3 regions of the Streptomyces sp. NPDC045021 genome follow, and region 3 is predicted to be linked to each of the others. Evidence: riboswitches for the same ligand, from Rfam matches in the RefSeq annotation. Region 3 holds a riboswitch; each other region holds the start of a gene.
What was found. Region 3 has a riboswitch for cyclic di-AMP ahead of AC07DC_RS20515 (C40 family peptidase). Riboswitches for the same ligand answer to the same signal wherever they lie in the genome.

Region 1 (2,257 bases), on a different contig from region 3:
CGTGCGGGCCGGTGACGTTGCCGGTCGCGCCGGACAGGCCGATCTGCTCGCCGGTGGTGACGGTCTGGCCGACCGACACGCTGAGCGAGGACATGTGGGCGCACAGCGTGTAGATGCCGTCGTTGTGCCGGATCACGACGTTGTTGCCGTACGCCGAGTCGAAGCCGGCGGTGACGACGGTGCCGGCGCCCACGGCGTGGACCGGGGTGCCGGTGGACGCGGTGAAGTCGACTCCGGTGTGGTAGCCGGAGGCCCACATGGAACCGGGGACCTTGTACCCGGTGCCGATGGCGCTGTTGACGGGCAGCACGAAGGAGTTGAGCCTCTTGCGCTCCGCCTCGGCGCGGGCGGCGCGGGCGGCGGCACGGGCCTCGGCCTCGCGCTCCGCCTTGATCTTCGCCTCGGCCGCGGCCTTCTTCTTGGCGGCCTCGGCCGCCGCTGCCACGCGCTTGGCCTGGTCGGCCTTCCGCTTGGTCTCGTCGGCCGCCTTGTGCTGGGCGGCGGCCTGGGCGGCGAGGGAGCTGGGGAGGGTGTCCGAGGCGTCGACGGCGCGCGCGAACGCGGTGTCCTCGATGGCCTTGGGAGCGACGGCGCGGTCCGTGGAGAGCGCGGTGGCCGCGGTGGCGCCGAAGGTGCCGGCGGCGGTCAGGACCGCGACGCCGGCCAGGGTGGTCCCGGTGCGGAGGACGGCACGACGGGGACGGCGGTGCTTCCCGCTGGGCGCGGGCAGAACAGTGAACGCCATGGGTGCGGCGAGATCCTTTCCTTCCTTCTCGCCTACCGGGTTAGCTGACGGGTTCGGAGCAGGAAGGTCTCCTACGGGCTGCCTCGTGGTGAGGACGGCCCGATTCACCCCAGGGACGTGGGTCCCCGGCTCCCCAGGCTCGCGCCTGACGGGGACTCGGCGATCACTGCCCGGTTGCCGCTGGACGCGGCGGATGGTGACGAGCAGCAGGGGTGGACGCTAATCGGACCGCGTCGGTTACGGCAAACAGAACGGGCGATATGTTGCGTTCGCCACACAGGGTCGTTCCGGGCGTATAGAGATCCAAAACGCCCGGAACCCCGGCGCCCCAAGGGGTGCGCCAGGGTTCCGCCGCGCATCCGGTCGGCGCCCGCGAAAGGGTCGTCCGACCGTCCCCGGGAGGGGGGACGGCTGCCCGATGGCAGCCGGTCAGCCGTGCGCGATGACCTTCACCGAGCCGATTCCCAGCTCCGTGACGGGCCCCTCGATCACCGAGGCGTCGCCCACCAGGACGACGACCATGCGGTCCAGCGGGAAGGCGCTGACCACCGCGGCGGTCGCCTCCACGGTGCCGGTCCGCGCCAGCCGCGCGTACATCTGGGCCTGGAAGTCGTCCGGCAGGAACTGCTCGACCTGGTCGGCGAGCGTGCCGGCGACGGCCGCCGCCGTCTCGTAGCGCAGCGGCGCCACGCCGACGAGGTTCTGCACCGCGACGTCGCGCTCCTCGTCCGTGAGCCCCTCGGCCGCCAGCGTGCGGACGACCTGCCAGGCGTCGGCCAGCGCGGGTCCGGTGACCTCGGTGGCCACCGAGCCGCTGATGGCGAGCAGTGAGGCGCCGGTTCCCTCCGGGGTGGACAGCAGCACCTGGCCGAAGGCCCGCACGCCGTACGTGTAGCCCTTCTCCTCGCGCAGCACCCGGTCCAGACGGGAGGTCAGGGTGCCGCCCAGGCAGTACGTGCCGAGCACCTGTGCCGCCCAGACCGGGTCGTGGCGGTCGGATCCGGTACGGCCGATCAGCAGCTGGGTCTGCACCGCGCCGGGCCGGTCCACGATCACCACGCGCGCGGTGTCGTCCGAGGTGATCTGCGGCAGCGGGCGGGGCTCCGCGGTCGAGCCGGTCCACTCGCCGAGCGTCTCGTCCAGCAGCGCGGCCAGGTCGATGCCGGTCAGATCGCCGACGACGACCGCCGTGGTGGTGGCGGGACGCACATGCGCGTCGTAGAACGCCCGGACGGCCGCGGCGTCGATCCTCGCCACCGTCTCCTCCGTGCCCTGGCGGGGGCGGGAGCAGCGCAGGTTCGCGGGGAACAGCTCCGCGGAGAGCGCCATGGAGGCGCGGCGGGCCGGGTTGGCCAGCTCGTGCGGGATCTCGTCGAGCCGGTTGTTGACGAGCCGCTCGACCTCGCTGTCGGGGAACGCGGGGGCGCGCAGGGCGTCCGCGAGCAGCCCGAGGGCCTTGTCCAGCCGGGAGGCCGGGACCTCCAGCGAGACCCGGACGCCCGGGTGGTCGGC
Region 2 (2,257 bases), on a different contig from region 3:
CGGCAGTCCGCGATGTTCCTGCCGCAGTCCGACGCCGCACTGGCCGCGATGCGCACCCGGTACACCGACACCCTCTCCGATCCCCGCTGCGCGGCCTGGATCGCCGCCCGCGGCGGCGAGGAGATCGGCATGGTCCTGCTCGCCCCGTCCCCGGCCGGCCCGGTCACCCCCGACGCCTGCGTGGAACTGGCCGAGGCGTACGTCGAGCCGTCCGCGCGGGGCGAGGGCGTCAGCCGGATCCTGCTGGCCACCGCGGTGGCGTGGGCGTACGACCACGAGTACCGGCACATCGGCGCGCGCTGGCACTCCGCCTCGCCGCTGGCGGCCGGTCACTGGCCGGCGGTGGGCTTCCGGGTCGCCGCCTACCGCCTCAGCCGCGTCCTGGACCCCCGGATCCGCCCGGGGCAGGCTCCAGGACCGTCCGCGGGACAGTCCCAGGGACAGGCGTCGGCGCATCCCGCCATGTGACGGCGCTCACACCCGGCCCGCCGAGTGAGCGGGCTCACGCGTGTGATACGCAGCGCTGCCGACTTGTCCACGGTGCGTTCACCACATCGGCATTTTGTGACGCTTTCCATGTGCGGACTCACCGAACGTGAAGGAATCGCATACGCACAGACCGGACCTGCCGACATAGGGTCACGGAAATGCGCGGGTAACTCGCGACGTGATATGCGGCTCATTCCGGATTGTTGCCCAGCCGTCGGGAGTTCGTTTAGCTTCGCTCTCCTGCGGGTCGAGTGCTCGCAGGATCCCACCGGGTGGAACGCCTAGTCCTGCCGCTGCCCGGTGTCTTGAACACCAAACTTCTACGGCAGGAGCGGGGGACCCAGGTAAGTGCCGTTCCCGAAGATCGGGAATGGCTTGGGGTGAAGTCGCAATGCGTCGCGCCGTAATGGCGCATGCCGCGACCGGGCATCTCCGGCCCGAACCCGACAGCTCACCTCGCCGGCGTAGGAGAGGAACTCCTTCATGCCCGCAAAGGGAAAGCACCGTCGTGGCCGTATGAACCGGCTCACCAAGATCTGCGTCGCGGCCGGTACCGGTGGCGCCGCTCTCGCACTTCCGCTGGCCATGTCGTCGAACGCCTTCGCGGCCGACACGCACGTAGCCGCCGCGAACGCCGCCACCACCACCCCGGCGCACGCCGCACAGCCCGCCGCCAAGGCCGCTCCGGCCAAGGCCGCTCCCGCGAAGGGCCACGACGCCTCCTACAAGGTGGTCCACGGTGACAGCCTGTCGAAGATCGCCGACGTGCACCACGTCAGCGGTGGTTGGCAGAAGCTGTACACCGACAACAAGGAGACCGTCGGTGGCAACCCGGACCTGATCTTCCCCGGCCAGACCCTGGCCCTCGGCGCCAAGGCCGCCCCGTCGCACTCCGCGCCGTCCTCGCACCCGGCGCCGAAGTCGTCCGCGAAGTCCTCCTCCGCGCAGGCCAAGAAGGCCCCGGCCAAGAGCGACTCGGCTGCGAAGTCCTCGTCCTCCGCCACCAAGGCCCCCGCCGCGGCGAGCTCCTCCTCCGGTTACACCCTGCCGGTCTCGGGCGCCAGCATCGGCACCCCGTACCACCAGGCCGGTTCCAGCTGGTCCAGCGGTTACCACACCGGTGTGGACTTCGTCGTGCCGACCGGCACCACGGTGAAGGCGATCGCCGCCGGCACCGTCGTGTCCGCGGGCGACGGTGGCGCCTACGGCAACCAGGTCGTCATCCGGCACAGCGACGGCAAGTACTCGCAGTACGCGCACCTGTCCTCGCTGTCCGTCTCGGCCGGCGAGACCGTCACCGAGGGCCAGCAGATCGGCCTGTCCGGCGCGACCGGCAACGTGACCGGCCCGCACCTGCACTTCGAGATCCGCACCGGCCCCGACTACGGCTCGGACATCGACCCGGTCGCGTACCTGAACGAGCACGGCGTGACCGTCTGATCCGTCCCGCGACCCGCGTGCGATCCGTGTGATCCCGCGACCCCGTGAGACCCGGAGTGCCCGCCCGATCCTGGACCTGACCCCAGGACCGGGCGGGCATTTCCGCGTTCCGCGGCACGCCGCCGACGGCGCCGGGTCAGCCGGCGGGGTGGTTGTAGCCGAACACCCGCGCCCCGGTCTCGGAACGCGGCTGGTGGCTGGAGCCCTGTTCGAGCAGGACGTAGGTGCCGGGGCCATGGCGTAGGTCGCCCTCGATGACCTCGCCCTCGGCCACGTAGTAACCCTCCCCGACCGTCTCGTGGACATCGACGCCGGGCCACCGGGAGCC
Region 3 (2,257 bases):
ACGCTCTTGTCGTACCGGGGCTCCACGCCCGACGGATTGCTCCGGTGGCTCAGCAGCACGGCGACCGGCACCACCACGGTCGCACCGGTCAACAGCAGGAACGCCGCGCTTTTCAGCCGTTCCGCCACCGGGTCCGGGCTGTCGGTGTGCTGCACCGCCCGGCGGTAGCGGGCGGCGAGCAACGCGCCGCCCGCCACGCACGCCAGGGCCAGCAGCAGGAGGTACCCGCCGTGGTACGAGAGCGGGCCGGAGCTGTCCGGCGGGTCGAGCACCGACCGGCCGCCTCCCGCTCGCAGCGCACCGGCCGCGAGGGCCAGACCGCCGACAGCGGCGGTGGCGAGGAGAACCGGCCGACCGGTGATCCGGGCCAAGGTGTCAGGCGAGACGCACAGCGCCGGCGAACGGCATCCAGCTCATCTTGCCGACCTCGACGACGCCACCGGGGTGCGGGGCGTGCACGATGTTGCCGTTGCCCAGGTAGATGGCGACGTGGCTGATGCCGGAGTAGAAGAAGACCAGGTCGCCGGGGCGCAGCTCGGACTGCGAGACGCGCGTGCCGTCGTTGATCTGGGTGTACGTGGTACGGCTGATGCTGATGCCGGCCGAGCGATACGCGGCCTGGGTGAGGCCGGAGCAGTCGTACGAGTTCGGGCCGGTGGCGCCGGAGACGTACGGCTTGCCGCGCGCGGCGAGGGCGAAGGCGATGGCCTGCGCGGCGCGGCCGCTTGCGGGGCCGTTGTACGTGTAGGACGCGCTGTCGGCGCTGCCGGACTGCTGGGTGTCCAGCGCCGCGACCTTCTTGCGGTCCTCGGCGGTGAGGCTGTTGAGCAGCTTCTGCGCGTCGGCGAGCTTGGCCTGGGCGTTCTTCTTCTCCTCGGCCAGCTTGGTCTGCGCGGCGGTCAGGTCCGCGACGCTCGCGGCGGCCTTGGCGCGCTCGGCCGTCGATGCCGCCTGCTGGGTGCGGAACTCCTTGATGGCCGCTTCCTGCGTGGCCGACATGCGGTCCACGAGGTGGGACTGCTCCAGGAACTTGTCCGGATTGTCGGAGAGCAGCAGGGCGGTGGTCTGGTCGACGCCGCCTTCGCGGTACTGGGCGGCGGCGAACTGGCCCAGGGTCTCCCGCGCTTCGTTCAGCTTCTGGGTCTTCTTGGCGACCTCGGCGAGCAGCAGATCGGCCTTCGCGCGCTGCTGGTCGGTCTTCTCCTTCGCCGCGTTGACGTGCTCCGTGGCGGCTTCGGCCTTCTCACGAAGGTCGTCGACCTGCGCCTTGACCTCCGTGATGGAGGGCTTCGCGGGCGCCGCGCTCGCGGACTCGCTCAGCAGCGTCACAGTGGCCAGCGCCACCGTCGTCAGTCCCACCACGGCGCGGGGGCCGGTGGAGGAGAGTATTCGGGGACGCGGTTTGCGATGCGACGCCAAGGCAGACATTCCTTCCGTGGACCGCTTACCGGGTTAGCTGACGGGTTCGGGCTCTGGAAGGCTGCCCTACGGTGCTGGCGTCCGGTGTGCGGACGTTCGCCCCGATTCACCCCAAGTCTTGCGTGTGGGTCCCCGGTTCCGGCCTCGCGGTCGGATTCAGCGGAGGCAGCTCGCGTCGGCTCTGCACCGGCTTGGGAACGAGCTGCCTAGCGGGCCACCGTAGTCAACTTGAGCGACTCTTGGGAAGTTTCGCTCGGAAGGTGAGCGAAATCGCTTCGATACCTTACCTATTGTGACCGTCGAGCGGGGTTCAGGACGGGCGCGAAGCCCCGTAAATGGGCATTTGGGTGATCGGTGCGATCTTGACGACCGTGCCGGTGTGTGGCGCGTGGATCATGTTGCCGTCGCCTATGTAGAGGCCGACATGGCTGATGTCGTCGTAGAAGAAGACCAGATCCCCGGGCTGCAGATCCGACGTCGAGACGCGCTCGCCGACCTTCACCTGGTCCCAGGTGGTGCGCGGGATGTCGATGCCGGCCGCCTTCCAGGCCGCCTGGGTGAGCCCTGAGCAGTCGTACGAGCTCGGACCCGTCGCGCCCCACACGTACGGCAGGCCGAGCTGCCGGCGGGCGAAGGCGACGGCCTTCGCCCCCTTCGACGACGTGCTGGTGTGGGAACCGGTACCGCCGGTGCCGGTCCCGGTCCCGGTCTTCGCGGCCTCCTTGGCGGCGGCCTCCCGGGCAGCCTTCTCCTTGGCGGCGATCGCCGCGGCGCGCTTGCGGTCCTCCTCCGCCTTCTTGGCCGCCAGCGCCGCCAGCCGGGCCTTCTCCTGCGTGGT

Region 1: it holds a riboswitch for cyclic di-AMP, as region 3 does, so the genes downstream of both, AC07DC_RS24980 (M23 family metallopeptidase) here and AC07DC_RS20515 (C40 family peptidase) in region 3, are expected to answer to the same signal.
Region 2: it holds a riboswitch for cyclic di-AMP, as region 3 does, so the genes downstream of both, AC07DC_RS17690 (M23 family metallopeptidase) here and AC07DC_RS20515 (C40 family peptidase) in region 3, are expected to answer to the same signal.

The regions. Positions count from the first base shown of each region.
Region 1 is NZ_JBWKIQ010000008.1:332,708-334,964, forward strand. It holds gene AC07DC_RS24980 (M23 family metallopeptidase) at 1-745, opposite strand, end outside; cyclic di-AMP (ydaO/yuaA leader) riboswitch at 761-917, opposite strand; gene AC07DC_RS24985 (M16 family metallopeptidase) at 1,175-2,257, opposite strand, start outside.
Region 2 is NZ_JBWKIQ010000005.1:208,280-210,536, reverse strand. It holds gene AC07DC_RS17695 (N-acetyltransferase family protein) at 1-468, shown strand, start outside; cyclic di-AMP (ydaO/yuaA leader) riboswitch at 790-967, shown strand; gene AC07DC_RS17690 (M23 family metallopeptidase) at 973-1,929, shown strand; gene AC07DC_RS17685 (cupin domain-containing protein) at 2,066-2,257, opposite strand, start outside.
Region 3 is NZ_JBWKIQ010000006.1:280,139-282,395, forward strand. It holds gene AC07DC_RS20510 (DUF4129 domain-containing protein) at 1-371, opposite strand, end outside; gene AC07DC_RS20515 (C40 family peptidase) at 376-1,428, opposite strand; cyclic di-AMP (ydaO/yuaA leader) riboswitch at 1,427-1,591, opposite strand; gene AC07DC_RS20520 (C40 family peptidase) at 1,730-2,257, opposite strand, start outside.